Regions from separate parts of the Streptomyces sp. NPDC059695 genome, predicted to be linked through region 1. Evidence: riboswitches for the same ligand, from Rfam matches in the RefSeq annotation. Region 1 holds a riboswitch; each other region holds the start of a gene.
What was found. A riboswitch is a leader RNA that binds a small molecule or an ion and turns the genes downstream of it on or off. The one in region 1 is predicted to bind cyclic di-AMP.
Positions count from the first base shown of each region.

Region 2: another riboswitch for cyclic di-AMP. It lies ahead of ACFV2S_RS13290 (M23 family metallopeptidase); the one in region 1 lies ahead of ACFV2S_RS24180 (M23 family metallopeptidase).
Region 3: another riboswitch for cyclic di-AMP. It lies ahead of ACFV2S_RS10855 (peptidoglycan DD-metalloendopeptidase family protein); the one in region 1 lies ahead of ACFV2S_RS24180 (M23 family metallopeptidase).
Region 4: another riboswitch for cyclic di-AMP. It lies ahead of ACFV2S_RS09420 (transglycosylase SLT domain-containing protein); the one in region 1 lies ahead of ACFV2S_RS24180 (M23 family metallopeptidase).

Region 1 is NZ_JBHWFF010000020.1:31,522-35,723, forward strand. Features, by position in the region: gene ACFV2S_RS24175 (GntR family transcriptional regulator) at 67-747, opposite strand; gene ACFV2S_RS24180 (M23 family metallopeptidase) at 1,027-1,797, opposite strand; cyclic di-AMP (ydaO/yuaA leader) riboswitch at 1,810-1,974, opposite strand; gene ACFV2S_RS24185 (M16 family metallopeptidase) at 2,174-3,541, opposite strand; gene ACFV2S_RS24190 (M16 family metallopeptidase) at 3,568-4,202, opposite strand, start outside.
Region 2 is NZ_JBHWFF010000008.1:245,092-249,293, reverse strand. Features, by position in the region: gene ACFV2S_RS13295 (aldo/keto reductase) at 1-599, opposite strand, end outside; gene ACFV2S_RS13290 (M23 family metallopeptidase) at 644-1,750, opposite strand; cyclic di-AMP (ydaO/yuaA leader) riboswitch at 1,762-1,926, opposite strand; gene ACFV2S_RS13285 (PP2C family protein-serine/threonine phosphatase) at 2,128-3,339, opposite strand; gene ACFV2S_RS13280 (MFS transporter) at 3,449-4,202, opposite strand, start outside.
Region 3 is NZ_JBHWFF010000007.1:5,249-9,450, forward strand. Features, by position in the region: gene ACFV2S_RS10840 (helix-turn-helix domain-containing protein) at 1-558, shown strand, start outside; gene ACFV2S_RS10845 (DUF6126 family protein) at 592-747, shown strand; gene ACFV2S_RS10850 (tyrosine-protein phosphatase) at 760-1,581, opposite strand; cyclic di-AMP (ydaO/yuaA leader) riboswitch at 1,922-2,109, shown strand; gene ACFV2S_RS10855 (peptidoglycan DD-metalloendopeptidase family protein) at 2,114-3,058, shown strand; gene ACFV2S_RS10860 (SGNH/GDSL hydrolase family protein) at 3,241-4,035, shown strand; gene ACFV2S_RS10865 (STM4011 family radical SAM protein) at 4,039-4,202, opposite strand, start outside.
Region 4 is NZ_JBHWFF010000006.1:6,562-10,763, forward strand. Features, by position in the region: gene ACFV2S_RS09415 (phosphoribosyltransferase family protein) at 76-1,380, shown strand; gene ACFV2S_RS09420 (transglycosylase SLT domain-containing protein) at 1,364-2,254, opposite strand; cyclic di-AMP (ydaO/yuaA leader) riboswitch at 2,260-2,443, opposite strand; gene ACFV2S_RS09425 (hypothetical protein) at 2,764-3,399, shown strand; gene ACFV2S_RS09430 (MFS transporter) at 3,493-4,202, opposite strand, start outside.

The DNA of each region.
Region 1 (4,202 bases):
GGGCAGCCCGGAATCGCCGGAACGAATGCCGGGCGGAATTCCCGTTCTTTGTATACGGCGTGCGTGTTAATTCCGGGCGCTCGTCGTGTTGACTGCATGTTGCGAAACCCTCACACGGCGCTCCGGCCTCTTGAGCCGGTGCAGCGGCAGGGAGCGTTCCGCGTGCAGCGCGGTCAGCGCCCTCGCCCGCTCGGCGTCGCCGCGCGCCACGGCGTCCACGATCGCGCCGTGCTCGGCCCAGGCCTCGACGGGCAGGGCGGGCAGATCCACCGCGTACGTCCAGGCGATCTTGTGCCGCAGCTGGGTGAGCAGCGCCGTCAGCGCCGGACTCCCGGACGCCTGCGCGAGCGTCTCGTGGAACCAGCCGCCGAGCGAGCGCAGATCCTCGCCCTGACCGCGCCTGGCCCGCTCCTGCCCCAGCCTGACCAGGCCGCGCAGCACCTTGAGGTGGGCCTCCGTGCGCCGCTGCGCGGCCCGCGCGGCCCCCAGCGGTTCGAGCAGCGCCCGCATGTCGAGCAGATCGGCCGCCTCCTGCTCGGTCGGCTCGGCGACATGGGCGCCGGCGTGGCGCCGGGTGACGACGAAGCCCTCGGACTCCAGGGTGCGCAGCGCCTCGCGGACCGGGACGCGGGAGACCCCGTACCGGCGGGCGAGCTGCTCCTCGGTCAGCCGGGCACCCCGCTCGAACACGCCGGAGACGATGTCGTCCCGGATCGCCGTGCATACCGAGTGCGCGGGAATGCGCATGTCCGACCTCCGCCTTGGTCCGCGTGAGTCCATTCGATCGGCGCCTTTTCTGCGCCCGGTCTGCGACTCTATTGCAGCCCGCCGGAAATTCCGATGCCCCAGCGGAATCCATGACGGCCTTTGGCTTCTTTTGGTCAGCGAAAAGCCCCGGCTCAGTACGAGCCGGGGCTTTTGCGATGCGGTGCGCGGGGATCCGGGCCGACGGCCGGTCGGGTCAGGTCGGGTCCGGCCCGACCCTGTCCGGTCCAGTCCGGTCGGGTCCGGGCGAGTCCGGTCCGGTCAGACGTTGACGCCGCGGGCGCGGAGGTACGCGACCGGGTTGATGTCCGAGCCGTAGTCGGGGCTCGTGCGCGCCTCGAAGTGGAGGTGCGGGCCCGTGGAGTTGCCGGAGGAGCCCGAGACGCCTATCTGCTGGCCGGGCTCGACGGTCTGGCCGACGTAGACCCCAATGGAGGAGAGGTGCCCGTACTGGGTGTACGTGCCGTCGTTCATCCGGATGACGATGTTGTTGCCGTACGCGCCGCCCCAGCCGGCCTCGACGACGGTGCCGGAGCCCACGGAGACGACCCGGGTGCCGTAGGCCGCGTGGAAGTCGACGCCGGAGTGGCTTCCGGAGGACCAGAGGGAGCCGCCGGTCTTGTAGCCGGTGGAGACGTACGAGCCGCCGACGGGGAGCTGGAAGGAGGCCAGGCGGCGGCGCTCGGCCTCGCGGGCGGCGCGCTCACGCTCCAGCCGGATCTCCTTGGCCCGGGCCTCGGCCTTGCGCTTGGCCTCGGCCTCGGCCTTCGCCTTGGCGATGGCCTCGAAGGCCTCCCGCTCCTGGGCGGCGGCCTGGGCGTTGATCCGGTCCACGAGGGAGTCCTCGGTGATCACCTGGGTGAGACCGGTGTCCTCAGGGGAGCGGTTGTCGATGTCCGCGGCGAGAGCCGGGGAGGCGAGGGTTCCGATGACGCCGGTGGTGGCGAGCGTCGCGGCACCGGCGATGCCCACGCTGCGGCGTGCCATCCGGCTCGGACCACGATGCTTCCCGGTGGCACGGGTGAACGCCATGTAGGGGCTGATCCTTTCCTTCCTTCTCGCCTACCGGGTTAGCTGACGGGTTCGGAGCAGGAAGGTCTCCTACGGGCCCCTCCGTCGAGACGAAGGCACCCGATTCACCCCAGGGACTACGTGTGGGTCCCCGGCTCCCCAGGCTCGCGCCTGACGGGGACTCGGCGATGACTGTCCGATGCCGCGGCTGCGGCACGTGCAACTGACGAACAGCCGCCCTGACGCTATGCGGATCGTCTTTCAATCACCAACCAGACAGGTCTTTTGTAAGACATGCCACAGGGCAAACGATCATCTTGACCTCAATACGGACAAAGCGGAGGACCCCGACGAACCATGCCGTCGGGGTCCTCGCGTTGTCGTGCGGTGGCCGGAATCAGCCGGTCACGACGGTCACTTCACCGATCCCGAGCGCGCGCACCGGCTCCGCGATCTGCGCCGCGTCACCGACGAGCACGGTGACGAGCCGGTCCACCGGGAAGGCGCTGACCACGGCGGCCGTCGCCTCGACCGTGCCGGTCTCGGCCAGGCGCGCGTACAACTGCGCCTGGAAGTCGTCCGGGAGGTGCTGCTCCACCTGGTCGGCGAGCGTCCCGGCGACGGAGGCGGCCGTCTCGTACTTGAGGGGCGCCACGCCCACCAGGTTCTGCACGGCCGTCTCGCGCTCGGCGTCGGTCAGACCCTCCGCGGCGAGCGTGCGCAGCACCGTGAACAGGTCCTCAAGCGCCGGACCCGTGTTCGGGGTGTCGAAGGATCCGCTGATGGCGAGCATCGCGGCGCCGTTCCCCCCGGCGTCCGAGCGGAGCACCTGGCCGAAGGCCCGCACGCCGTACGTGTAGCCCTTCTCCTCGCGCAGGACCCGGTCCAGACGCGAGGTCAGGGTGCCGCCGAGGCAGTACGTGCCGAGGACCTGGGCCGGCCAGACGCGGTCGTGCCGGTCGGCGCCGATCCGGCCGATGAGCAGCTGCGTCTGCACGGCGCCGGGGCGGTCCACGATGACGACCCGTCCGGTGTCGTCGGCGGTGATCGGCGGCATCGGGAGCGGCTCGGCGGGCTCGCCGGTCCAGGCGCCCAGCGTCTCGGCGAGGACCTTGTCGAGGTCGACGCCGGTCAGGTCGCCGACGACCACGGCGGTGGCCGTGCCGGGCCGGACGTACGCCTCGTAGAAGGCGCGGACGGCGGCGGCGTCGATCGCGGCCACGGTCTCCTCGGTGCCCTGGCGCGGCCGGGACATCCGGGACTCGGCCGGGAACAGCTCCTTCGAGAGCTGCTTGGCGGCGCGGCGGCCCGGATTGGCCGACTCGTGCGGGATCTCGTCGAGACGGTTGCGCACCAGGCGCTCGACCTCGGTCTCCAGGAACGCCGGGGCGATCAGGGCCTCGGAGAGCAGCCCGAGCGCCTTGGGCAGCCGGGAGGCCGGGACCTCCAGGGAGACCCGTACGCCCGGGTGGTCGGCGTGCGCGTCGAGCGTGGCGCCGCAGCGCTCCAGCTCGGCCGCGAACTCCTCGGCACTGCGCTGGTCGGTGCCCTCGGACAGCGCGCGGGCCATGATGGTGGCGACACCGTCGAGACCGGCCGGCTCGGCGTCCAGCGGGGCGGGCAGGAAGATCTCCACGGCGACGACCTGCTGGCCGGGGCGGTGGCTGGTGAGCAGCGTCAGACCGTTGTCCAGCTTCCCGCGGTCCGGGGCCGGGAAGGCCCACGGCTTCGCGGTGCCCGGCTGCGGCTGCGGGTGGAAGTCCATGCTCGTCAAGGACACGGCGGCGTCCGTCACTGGTCCGCTCCCTCTTCGTCGTCTTCGCCGTCGGCGCTGTCGCTCTGCTCGGTCGCCAGGGGCTCGTAGACGAGCACCGCGCGGTTGTCGGGGCGCAGCTTCGCCGCGGCGACCTCGCGCACCTCCTCGGCGGTGATGTCGAGGACCCGGTCGACGGCGGTCAGGGCGAGCTGCGGGTCGCCGAACAGCACGGCGAACCGGCACAGTTCGTCCGCGCGGCCCGCGACGGTGCCGAGCCGGTCCAGCCACTCCCGCTCCAACTGGGCCTGCGCGCGCTCCATCTCCTCGGGCGTGGGGCCCTCGGTGGCGAACCGGGCGAGCTCCTCGTCGACGGCCGCCTCGATCTGCGGGACCTCGACGCCCCCGGAGGTCTTGACGTCCAGCCAGCCCAGCGAGGGCGCTCCGGCGAGCCGCAGCAGGCCGAAGCCGGCGGCGACGGCCGTGCGGTCACGGCGGACCAGGCGGTTGTGCAGGCGGGAGGACTCCCCGCCGCCCAGGACCGTCAGGGCCAGGTCGGCGGCGTCGCACGCGCGCGTGCCGTCGTGCGGCAGCCGGTAGGCGGCCATCAGCGCGCGGGCCGGGACCTCCTCCTCGACGACCTCGCGGAGCTGCTCGCCGATGACCTCGGGCA
Region 2 (4,202 bases), on a different contig from region 1:
ACGGTCTCCAGGAGCGGGCCCTCGTAGGTGTCGCGGGAGACCAGGTTGTAGTGCGGCTGGAGGGCGACGTACCGGGCGAGGCCCTCGGCCTCGGCGAAGTCGAGGGAGGCGCGGAGCCGCTCCGGGGAGATGTTGGAGGCGGCGACGGCGCGCACCTTGCCGTCCTTCACCAGCTGGTCGAGGGCGGTGACGATCTCCTCGACGGGGACGGACTCGTCGTCGAAGTGCGTGTAGTACAGGTCGATGTGGTCGGTGCCGAGGCGGCGGAGGGACTCCTCCGCGCCCGCCTTGATGGTGGTGGCGGACAGGCCCTTGAAGTGGGGGTGGGCGCCGACCTTGGTGGCGACGACTATGTCGGAGCGGTTGCCCCGGGAGGCGAGCCAGCGGCCGATGACGGTCTCGGACTCGCCGCCCTCGTTGCCCTCGGCCCACGCCGAGTACACGTCGGCGGAGTCGACGAAGTTGCCGCCCGCGGCGGCGTAGGCGTCGAGGACGGCGAAGGACTGGGCCTCGTCGGCGGTCCAGCCGAAGACGTTGCCGCCCAGGGCTATGGGGAAGACGTGCAGGTCGGAGCTGCCCAGCGGGCGGAGAGAGGTCATGTGTCGGTCAACCGTTCCCGCCGCCGGGCCTATTCCGGGTGCGTTCAGAGGCTGAGGCCCTTGGAGCGGAGCCAGGCCGCCGGGTCGATGCCGTCGCCGCCGGGCGTGTGGACCTCCATGTGGAGGTGGGCGCCGGTGACGTTGCCGGTGGCGCCGACGCGGCCGATGGTCTCGCCGGTGCCGACGGTCTGGCCCGCGGAGACCGTCATGGACGAGAGGTGGCAGTACCAGACCTCGGTGCCGTCCTCCAGCTCCAGGACGATCCGGTAGCCGTAGGAGCCGGACCAGCCGGCCGACTTGACGGTCGCGCCGTGGACGGCCTTGAGCGGGGTGCCCGTGGGGGCGGCGAAGTCGAGGCCGGTGTGGTGACCGGACGACCACATCGAGCCGGACTGCATGTAGGTGGCGGTGAGGGTGTACGAGGACACCGGCAGCGAGTAGCTGGCGGCGAGCTTGGCGAGGCGCTCGGCCTCGGCCTTCGCCTTGGCCTCCGCTTCCGCCTTGGCCTTGGCCTCCGCCTCGGCCTTCGCCTTGGCCTCGGCGGCGGCCTTCTCCGCGGCGGCCTCCTTGGCCTCGGCCTCGGCGGCGGCCTTCTCCGCCGCGGCCTTCTCGGCGGCGGCCTTCTCGGCGGCGTCGGCGGCGGCCTGCTGCTGCTCGGCCTGCTGGAGGATGCGGGCGCGCAGGGCCTCGCCCGCGGCGGGGGCGGCGGAGGCGGCGGTCTGCTCGGCCTGTCCGGTGCTCTCGTCGGCCACGGTGGTGTAGGTGGCGGCGGTGAGCGGGTTCGGGTTGGCGCGGGCCTCGGTGACGGGCGCGCTGTGCTGCTCGGGGAGGAGGGCGCCGACGCCGGGGATGTCGTGGGCGTCCGGCAGGTCGAGGTCCGGGAGGTCCGGCAGCGATATGGCCACCGGGGGCTTGTCCTGCGCGGTGGCGAGGCCGCCCGCGCCGACGGCCGCGATCACGCCGACGCCGAGGACGGTGGAGGAACGGGCGAAGTTGGAGCGCTGCTTGACGACCCGGTGCCGGCCGCCGGAGCGGCTCTCGGCGCGGAGGGAGCCCTCGGTGGGGTTCCACTCGGTGTCCGGGGCGGAGGAGGCCGCACCGCCACCGAAGGCGTCGAAGGGGGCTTCGGGTGCGGGGGTGTTGGACGCCACGGGGGGGCGCTCCTTTCCTTCCTTCTCGCCTACCGGGTTAGCTGACGGGTTCGGAGCAGGAAGGTCTCCTACGGGCTCGACCGCACGGGTGCGTGTTCCGCACGGGTGCGAAGGGGCCCGATTCACCCCAAGTGGTGGTTCCCCGGTTCCTTTTCAGGATTCGGCGCGTGCGCACGGTGCCGCCTCTTGCGACGGCTGGGACGACCGCGCTGCGTTATCGAACGTTAATAGACAGGGGGTCCCGATTCCAAGCCGTTCCCCTTGATCATTCATTGAATTGAGGGGTAATGGTCCGACTTGACCCCCCTTCAGGGCGGGCCCGCCAAACCCCCGCGATCTGACGTTATGTCAATTGTTATCGCAGTGACACCCCTCGACTACGCCTGGTGACCGGGCCCGCCCGGCGGCACCACGGGCATCGTCCGACGCCGCTCCGGCTGCCCCGTCGCCGGGCGGCTCACCGCCAGCAGCGCCATGTCGTCCGTCGCCCCGCCGCCCGTGTGGAGCCGTACGTCGTCCACGAGCGCGTCGAGCAGTTCCTCGGGCCCCGGGAAGATCCGCCCGTCGAGCCGGGCCGCCGGATCGTAGAAGACGCCCTGCCCGTCGCGCGCCTCCGAGAGGCCGTCCGTGTAGAAGAGCAGCGTCGCGCCCGGCGGGAACGACCGCGCCTCCCCCCGGTCCGGCCACGCCGCCAGCTCCCCCATGCCGAGGGGCAGCGCCGCCTCGCCCGGCTCCAGCACGTCCAGCCGGCCGTCCGCGTACAGCATCAGCGGCGGCGGGTGCCCGCGGTTGACGATGCGTACGAAACCGTCGAAGGTCCCGCTCCCGTCGGCGCGCGGGATCTCGGCCAGGACGGCCGTGGTGAACCCCTCGAAGGCGTCGAGCCCGTCCCGGCGGGTGCCCTCCCGGGCCAGCGCCCGTTCGAGGCGCTGCGCCACGCCCTCCAGGGTCCGCTCCTGCTCGGCGGCCTCACGGAAGGCGCCGATGACGACGGCGACGGCCTCGACCGCGTCCATCCCCTTGCCCCGGACGTCCCCGACCACGAGCCGCACGCCGTGCGGGGTGTCCTGGACGGCGAACAGGTCGCCGCCGATGAACGCGTCGGCCTGCGCCGCCTCGTACCGCGCCGCGCACTGCAGCCCGCCGATCCGCTCGGCGGGCGTCGGCAGCACCGCCTTCTGCGCCGTCTCCGCGATGACCCGCGCCGAGGCGAGCCGCTCGCCGCTGCGGCGCACGACCCGGTTGATGAGGACGGCGAGCGCGGAGACCGTGAGGACGGTCAGGCTCTCGGTGAGCGCCGCGATCTCGTCGACCGTGTCGTTGTAGGCGTGGAGTCCGACGGAGGCGAGGACGGCCGCGATCCCGGTGATCACGGTCGTGAGGGTGGAGAAGAAGGGCGCGGCGATCAGCGGCGCGGCGGAGAAGAGCGGGGCCGCCGTGTACTCGGCCGGTGTCGCCACGTCGAAGGCGACACCGCCGACGATGACCAGCGGGGGCAGCGCACGGATGAACCGCCGGGCGCCACCGTGCTCGGAGCGGCCCTCGCCGCCCCGACGCCCTCCGCCCGCCGCTCCTAGGGGGTGCCCCACCTGTGCCTCTCCTGCCCGGTCCGACCGGCCGCGGTCCGCACCGCGCCCTCCCAGGGTGGCCGCCGCCGCGAGGGGCGGCGACTCCCACGGGGCCGAGTGGCGTACGGGGTCAGCCGGCCGCCAGCCGGCCGCCCCGGGCGAGCAGCGCCATCGCCGCCGCGCAGGTCAGCCCCACCGCGCACAGCACGAGCCACGGCGCCGCCGACCAGCCGGTGACGTCGAGGAGCGCACCCGTCCCCAGGTTCCCGAGGGTGATGCCGACCCCGCAGACGGTGTTGTAGAGCCCGTAGTGGGTGGCGACCCAGCGGCCCCGGGCCAGGGCGACGACGGTGTCCATCTCGTACGGGTAGAGCACCGCGTTCGCGACGGACAGCACGGCCGCGCACAGCAGCAGCCCCACCAGGCCGCGCCCCAGGGCGGCCGGGACCAGGAACGCCCCGCCCATCAGGGCGAGCCCGAGGACGAGGCACCGCTCCCGGCTGAGGCGGCACCGGCACCAGGCCGTGATCCTCAGCTGCCCGGCGAGCGCCACGACCGCCGAGACGACGAACAGCGCGGTCGTCGCCGCCGTGCCGCCCGCCGCGAGCGGCAGCGCCAGATAGACCTGGAAGGACAGCACGTACGAGCCTGTCATGGCCAGCGAGAAGAGCCAGAAGGTCCGGTGCGCGAGGACCGTGCGGAACTGCCCCCGCCGCTCCTTCGGCGCCTCCGGGGCCCGTACGGGCAGATGCCGGAGCTGTACGAGGGTCAGTCCGGCGAACAGCACCGCCGCCACCGCGCACGTCAGCCGGAACGACACCCCCGTCAGCGCCACCCCGACGAGCGGACCGAGCAGGATGCCCGCCTGGTAGTAGGTGTTGAAG
Region 3 (4,202 bases), on a different contig from region 1:
CTGCGGGCCCTGCGCCGCCGCCGGGGACTCACCCTGGAGGCCGCCGCCCAGCGGGCCGGGCTCTCGCCGGCCCACCTCTCGCGCCTGGAGACGGGGAACCGGCAGCCCTCGCTCCCGATGCTGCTCGCCCTGTCCCGCATCTACGGTACGACGGTCTCAGAGCTCCTGGGAGAGGCGCCGCCCGAGCGTGACCCGGTCGTCCGGGCCGGCCGCTCCGAGCCCGTCGAGGCCGACGGCTGGATCTACCGCCAGGCGGGCGGCGCCGGCCGCGCGCTCCAGTGCCTGCGGGTCCACGTGCCGTACGCCACCCGGGCCGACATCGTGCGCGTCCATCCGGGCGAGGAGTGGATCCACGTCTTGGAGGGGCGGGTGCGGCTCGCGCTGGGCGAGGCCGTCCACGTGCTCGATCCCGGGGACAGCGCGCACTTCGACTCGCTGACCCCGCACCGGATCGGCGCCGCCACGGCCGGCGGGGCCGAGCTGCTCTTCGTCCACACCCTGATGCAGAGCCCCGCCGCCGAGCTGTGCCTCGGCGACGGGACGCCGCATCGACGCTGACCTTCCATGACGATTCTTCAGGAAAGGACCGACATGTCCGAGAAGTCTGCACCTGTCACCGGCGAAGAGCGCGGTGAGGGCAAGTTCCCCAAGGGGCTCGTGCTCCGCCTCTTCGCCTATCTGGTGGCCGGTCACCTCTTCGCCGGCTTCCTCTACCTGCTCTTCACGCTCGGCGGGCAGAACCAGTAGCCCTCCGGGCGGTCACGCCTCCGTGAGGAGCCGCTGCCGCAGCCGCTCGCGCGTCTCCGGGGCCAGCTTCAGGCCCTCGGTCAGGTAGGCGTCCACCGAGCCCCAGGTCGCCTCGATCGCCTCGAAGGCGGCCCGCAGGTATTCCACCCGCGCGTCGAAGAGCGGGCTCAGCAGCTCCATCACCTCGGGCGACATCGCGTCCGGGGCGACGGAGCTGCGGCGCACGTTGTAGCGGCGGTGCGGGTCGTTCGACTTCACGTAGTCGGCCTCGATCGCCTCCCGCTCGACGCCGAGCGCGAGCAGGGTGATCGCGATGCCGAGTCCGGCCCGGTCCTTGCCGGCCGCGCAGTGCATCAGGGCCGGGACGCTCTCCTCCGCCATGGAGTGGAGGATCCGGCTGTGCTCCGCGGTCCGCTCGACGATCATCCTCCGGTACGACTCGGTCATCCGGGCGGCCGCCTTGCCGTCGCCGAGGACCTCCCGGAGCTGTGCGATCTCGCCGCCGCGCACCAGCTTCCAGAACTCCTTGCCGTCGGCCGGGTCGCTGAGCGGTATGTTCACGTTCCGCACGCCGGGCAGCTCGACGTCCGCGCCCTCGACCTTCCGGTCCGACTCGTTGCGGAAGTCGAAGACCGTGTGCAGGCCGAGCGAGGCGAGGAAGGCGGCGTCGCCCTCCGTCGCGTGGGCCAGGTGGCCGCTGCGGAAGAGGCGGCCGGGGCGGACGGCGCGCCCGTCCGTCGTCGGCAGGCCCGCCACGTCCCGGAAGTTGCGGACCCCCGCGAGCTCGGGCTCGGCGTCGCCGGCGGGCTGGACCTGTGGCAGCTGCTGCGTCACGGCTGCTCCTGTTCTGTAGATCGGTTCCTGGGGCAATCATCTCTTTCCCGGAGCCGGGCACGCACCCCCTCGGGCGGGAATGGGTGATCTGTCCGGATTAGGATGTTAGGGGTAACCCGCCCCGGTTGTAGGGGAGATGGGGATCGGCGCGTGAGCAGCGTCATAACCGTGACGGACCGTGCCTGATCGTCTTTTCCAAATACCCCCCGGGAAAAGGCGATCGAGGGACCGTCATCCACGGAGGGTGACCGGAATTCCGGCCGGACATCACGCGATTCCGGAGCGCGTGAAAACCGCGGCTTGTTCGCCCCGACCCCACTCGTCTAGCGTCGCGCTCACTCCGGACGGACCGCCGAATCCTGCCACCGACCGGAATCCACACTCACCCGTACGAGGCAGGAGCGGGGGACCCAGGTACTACGCCGATCCCTCGAAGAAGGACGGCTCGGGGTGAAGTCGCGTGCGAACGCGGCCGGACATCTCCAGTCCGAACCCGACAGCTCACCTCGCAGGCGCCGGAGAGGAATTCGCCATGCCCGCAAAGGGTAAGCACCGCCGCGTCAAGTCCAGCCGTCTGACCCGCGGCATCGCCGCCGCCGGTACCGGTGGCGCCGTCGTCGCCCTCCCGCTCCTCGGAGCCACCGGCGCCCACGCCGCCGAGCAGGCCGCCCCGGTCGCCGCGCCCGCCGTCGCCCAGGTGAAGGCCGCCGCCGTCGAGGCCGCGCCCGCCGGCACGAAGGCCGCGCCGAAGACGTACTCCGTCGTCCGCGGCGACTACCTGTCGAAGATCGCCGCCGAGCACCACGTCCGGGGCGGCTGGCAGAAGCTCTACCAGGACAACCGTCAGGTCGTCGGCGAGGACCCCTCGCTGATCCTGCCCGGCATGAAGCTCACCCTCGGCGCGAAGGGCACCGCGAAGCCCGCCGCGCACAAGAGCGCGGAGAGCTCCGGCAAGAACGGCGACACCCCGCGCGCCTCGCGGAGCAGCGAGCGCTCCTCGGCCCCGGCCGCCGCCGAGGCCGCCACCGCGTCCGCCCCGGCGTCGTCCTCCTCGGCCGGCACGACCTCCTCCTCCGGCTGGGTCGCGCCCGTCAGCGGCGGTCTCGGTACCCCGTACCACGCCTCGGGCTCCATGTGGTCCTCCGGCTACCACACCGGTGTCGACTTCATCGCCTCGACCGGCACCACCGTCGTCGCGGTCGGCCCCGGCACCGTCTACTCCGCCGGCGACGGCGGCGCGTACGGCAACCAGGTCGTCATCCAGCACGCCGACGGCACCTTCTCGCAGTACGCCCACCTGTCCTCGATCTCCGTCTCCGCCGGCCAGACCGTCACCGGCGGCCAGCAGATCGGCCTCTCCGGCGCGACCGGCAACGTCACCGGCCCGCACCTGCACTTCGAGATCCGGACGGGTCCGGAGTACGGCTCCGACATCGACCCGCTGGCGGCCCTGCGCTCGCACGGCGTGAGCATCTGACGCACCATCGGCGCCCTTCGGCGCCTTTGCGGCACCTCTCGGCAGCGGAGGCCCGGCACACCTGTGCCGGGCCTCCGGCGTATTCCGGCTTGGCGGAATCTTTATCGGTGGCATATGTCACCCGCCGTCAACCCCTCCTTACGGTCGCGTAGGTCACAACCAAAGGTGAAGGATGTGCTCCCGTGGCAGACGATTCGAGATCAACAGACAAGAACGCATTCGGGTCGTACGCGGCGATCGGTGACAGCTTCACCGAGGGCGTCGGAGACCCCGGGCCCGACGGGACGTACGTCGGCTGGGCGGACCGCTTCGCGGTCCTGCTCGCCGACCAGCTGCCGGAGCACGACGCCTTCCGCTACGCCAACCTGGCCGTACGCGGGCGCCTCCTCGACCAGATCGTGGCGGAACAGGTCCCCCGGGCGAAGGAACTCGCCCCCGACCTGGTGACCTTCTGCGCGGGCGGGAACGACATCATCCGCCCCGGAACGGACCCCGACGAGGTGGCCGAGCGCTTCGAGCGCGCCGTCGCCGACCTCACCTCCGCCGTCGGCACGGTCATGGTGACCACCGGCTTCGACACCCGGGGCGTGACCCTCCTCAAGCACCTGCGCGGCAGGATCGCCACGTACAACGGTCACGTCCGGGCCATCGCGGACCGCTACGGCTGCCCGGTCCTCGACCTGTGGTCGCTGAGGTCCGTCCAGGACCGGCGCGCCTGGGACGACGACCGGCTGCACCTGTCGGCCGAGGGACACACCCGCGTCGCGCTGCGCGCCGCCCAGGTCCTCGGCCTGCCGGTGCCCGCCGACCCGGACCAGGCCTGGCCGCCGGTCCCGCCGCGCGGCACGCTGGAGGTGCGCCGCGACGACATCCACTGGGCCAGGGAGTACCTGGTGCCCTGGATCGGGCGGCGGCTGCGCGGCGAGAGCTCGGGCGACCACGTCGAGGCGAAGCGCCCCGATCTCATGCCGCTGTAGGCCTCAGGCCCCGCCCGCCGGGGGCGCGGCCGGGATCCGCTCCAGGACCCCGCCCGCGAAGACGTCGTACAGCGGCAGCGTCTCCAGGTGGACGTAGCCGATGTGGCAGTCGCACAGGGCGAGGGGGCAGGTGCGGGGACGCAGGGCGGCGCGGTACGAGCCGTCGT
Region 4 (4,202 bases), on a different contig from region 1:
GGAGAGACGGGCAGGGGGCGGGGCACGCCGTCCCTCCCCGGGCCCCAGCCGCGCAGGCGGAAGGGCGGCGGAACCATGTTCTTCAGCGATCGCACGGACGCGGGGCGGCAGCTCGCCGCCCGGCTCGGCCACCTCAAGGACCATGACGTCGTGGTCCTCGGGCTCCCACGGGGTGGCGTGCCGGTGGCGGTGGAGGTCGCCGAGGCCCTCGACGCACCGCTCGACATCTGTCTCGTGCGGAAGCTCGGGGTGCCCCACCAGCCGGAGCTCGCGATGGGGGCGCTCGGGGAGGGAGGCGTGCGCGTCCTCAACGAGCGGGTGATCCGTGAGACACGCGTCGACGACCGCGCCATCGCGGCGGTGGAGGAGCGGGAGCACGCGGAGCTCGACCAGCGCGCCCTCCGCTACCGGGGCAGCAGGGCGTCCGTGCCGCTCGACGGGCGGACGGTCGTCGTGGTCGACGACGGGCTGGCCACGGGGGCCACGGCGCTGGCGGCCTGCCGGGTCGTCCGGGCCCGGGGCGCCGCCCGGATCGTCCTCGCCGTCCCGGTGGCACCGCGCGGCTGGACGGCCCGCCTCGGCGGGGAGGCCGACGAGACCGTCAGCGTGCACGCGCCGGAGCTCTTCTTCGCGATCGGGCAGTTCTACCGGGACTTCTCGCAGACCCCCGACGCCGAGGTCATCGCGTGTCTGGAGCGGATCAGGACCGCGCGTGTCCCCGTCGTCCAGGACACGGACGTCAGGATCCCGGTCGGTGGCGTCGCCCTCGGCGGGCGGCTCGCGGTGCCCGAGGACGCGGGTGGCATCGTCCTGTTCGCGCACGGCAGCGGCAGCAGCCGCCACAGCCCCAGGAACCGGGCGGTCGCCGCGGCGCTCAACCGGGCGGGTCTGGGGACGCTGCTCTTCGACCTGCTGACCGAGGCGGAGGCGACCGACCGGGCCCATGTGTTCGACACCCCGCTCCTCGCCGGGCGGCTCGCCGGGGCCACGGAGTGGCTGGCCGCGCGGCCCGGGAGCACCGGGCTCCCGCTCGGCTACTTCGGCGCGAGCACGGGCGCCGCCGCCGCGCTGTGGGCGGCGGGCGACCCCGCGTCCCCGGTGAGTGCCGTCGTCTCGCGCGGCGGCCGGCCGGACCTGGCGGCCGAGCACCTGGCCCGGGTGCGTGCCCCGACGCTCCTGGTGGTGGGCGGCGCGGACGCGCTGGTCCTGGACCTCAACCGGCGGGCCCTGGCGCTGCTGCGCTGTGAGAACCGGCTCGCCGTGGTGGGGGGCGCCGGGCACCTCTTCGAGGAGCCGGGCGCCCTGGAGGAGGTGGCGGAACTCGCCACCTCCTGGTTCGCCGGGCACTTCCGGCGGCGGGAGATCAGTACGCCGAGTTGACGTTGTCGATGGAGCCGTAGCGGTCGGCCGCGTAGTTGCAGGCGGCGGTGATGTTGGCGACCGGGTCGAACAGGTCCATGGACGTGCCGGGCACGTGGTAGGCCAGGAAGGTCGGCTGGATGACCTGGAGGAGGCCCTTCGAGGGGGTTCCGGCGACCGCGTTGGAGTCCCAGAGGTTGATGGCCTGGGGGTTTCCGGAGGACTCGCGCATGACGTTGCGGTAGATCCCGTCGTAGGACCCGGGGATGCCCCGCTGGCCCATGATGGCCAGCGACTCGCGGATCCAGCCGTCGAGGTTGTCGGCGTAGTTGGTGGCGGCGATCGGGGCCGCCTTGACGGCGGAGGGGACGGCGACGGCCGGAGCGGCCGCGGCGGCGGAGGAACCCGTCCCGGTGGCGACGGCAGGGGTGGCGGCGCGGCGCTCGGAGCGGCTCGCCCGCTCGTTCGTGGCGGACTTCTTCGCCTTGGCCTCGGCGGGGACGGCCACCTTCACGGAATCCCGACGAATCGTCAGTTCAAGACCGGGGCGAATGAGTGACGGATTGTCACCCACGACGCTCTTGTTTGCGTGGTAAAGGCTCTTCCAGCCGCCCTGAATTCCCTTCTTCTGGGCGATCAGGGAAAGCGAGTCGCCACTCACGACGGTGTACGTACGCGCGGCGGCCGGGGCCGCGGGGGCCTTGACCGTGATCGTCGCGGCGGGAGCCGCGGGGGCCTCGACGGCGGTCTGCGGGGCGCCGGACAGGGGCGCGGCGCCGGCGACGGCCGGGGCGATGAGCGGCAGGGTCAGGGCGACGCCACCGGTGCCGACCAGGGCGAGGCCGCGGGAGACGTGGCCGAGACGGGGACGGCGGTGCTTACCGAGAGCAGGCATGACGGGTTTCCTCTCCGGCGCCTGCGGGGTGAGCTGTCGGGTTCGGACGGGAGATGTCCGGCCGCGCGCACGCGGCTGCACCCCGAGCCGCTCCGGAATCCGGACCGGCGTATTCGTGGGTCCCCCGCTCCTGCCGTCGGGTGAAAGGGAGTTTTACCGAGCGGCGGCAGGATTGGGCGTTCCGCTCGAATGGAGGTGACCGTAGGCCAGGCACGCGATCGATAACAAGGGGAACGGGTGCCGGGTATCGGTAAATGGATCACGGAATTCATGGAATTCAAGATCGATGCCGCCGGGAGACCGTTGAACTTCCTTGCCCGGTACGGGGTGGGCCGAGGTGCCGGGACGGGGCGGGGGCCGATGAGTGAGTCGCGTCACCCGGGGCGCAATGTCCGAATTGAGCTTTAATTCCGTGCTGGGTAAATAGGGGTGAAATAGGCGAGGTGGGGTGCCCGGGTGGACGACTCTCCGAGTGGGCGTAAAAGTGGCAAAACAGACATTCTTCTTGAATGATGGGGGAAGTCGACCCGGGAGCCGCCTCCATGCCGCCCTCCACCTCTCTCCTCAGCCCCGACAGCCTCGACCGCGAGGCCGCCGCCCTCTTCGAGAGCGTCACCTGGCAGCGGATCGTCACGGAGTGGACCGCCCCCGCGGAATCGCCGCCGGCCGGGGAGGGCTGGCGGGAGCTGCTCAGCGTGCCGGTGGACCGGCTCGTGGCGGACGCCCTCGCCGCCCTGCCGCCGGAGCTCCCCGGTGAGCGCCGCCTCCCCGGCCGGCTGGGGGCCGTGCTCCCGGACCGGCTGCACTCCTGGCGCCGCGTCGGCCAGGCCGAGCTGCGGCCCTCCGTGCACCTCGGCTACGCGCGCCTGGTGCTGACGGAGTGGGGCTGGCAGAACGCCCCGTACAAGCTGCGCGACGCCCGTGGGGCACGGTGCGTCTGCGGCGCTCTCCTCGCGGCCCACCGTCTCGGCTACGGCGGCGCGGACACCATGCACGAGGCGGCCGCGTGGATCATGGCCGAGCTCAGGTCACGCGGGTGGCACGGCCTGATCGGACCGTGGAACCGGGCGCCCGGCCGTACGGCCGACGACGCGGTGGCGCTTCTCGACGCCACGGTCCGCCGGGCGGCGCACGCCGGGCGCTGACCACACGGTCGCGCCCGTTCCCGCCGTGCGGCAGACGCAGCCCCGGTAACCGTCGGGCAGGGGACCTCCCGTGCGGGGACGCGTGCGTCCGGCTCACGGGTGGGTCTCGGGGGAGCGCCGGCGTGCGAGAGCGAGGCTCGTCAGGGCCGTGATCGCCATGGCGCCGATGCCGACCAGCGCCGCGGTGGTGTAGGCGCCGTCGTCGGGGAAGAGCCGGCCGGGGCCGGTGCCCGCGGCGAGGACCATCCCGCCGACGGCGCTGCCCAGGGAGTACCCGACACTGCGGACGACGTAGTGGAAGCTCATGGCGCTCGACGTCTCGCTCCGGGGCGTGACGGCCAGGATGACGCCGGGCATCACGGCCGAGAACCCGCCGACGCCGAAGCCGAGCACGCCCATCGCCGCGAACAGTTCGGCCGGGTCCGACCGGGCCGCCGCGAACAGGGCGAACCCGCCGCCGACCACGACGGCGCTGCCGGCCAGGAGCAGGGGGTCGGCGATCCGCGTCCGGACCCGCGGCGTGAGCTTGCCGGCGACGAACCCCAGAACCGAGAACGGGATGAGGACCAGCCCGGCGACGAAGGTGGTGAGCCCGAAGCCGTAGCCGGCGCCGGGTGGCGTCTGCGCGTACCGGGTGAGGAGCGTGAGCAGGAGGTACATGCCGATCCCGCCGACGAACATGGCGAGGTTCGCCCCGGCGACCGCCGGGTGCCGTACCGCCCGCACGTCGACCAGGGGCGTCGTGCTGCGCAGCTCGACGACGGCCCAGACGCAGAGCAGCACCACCGCGACGACGGCGAGGC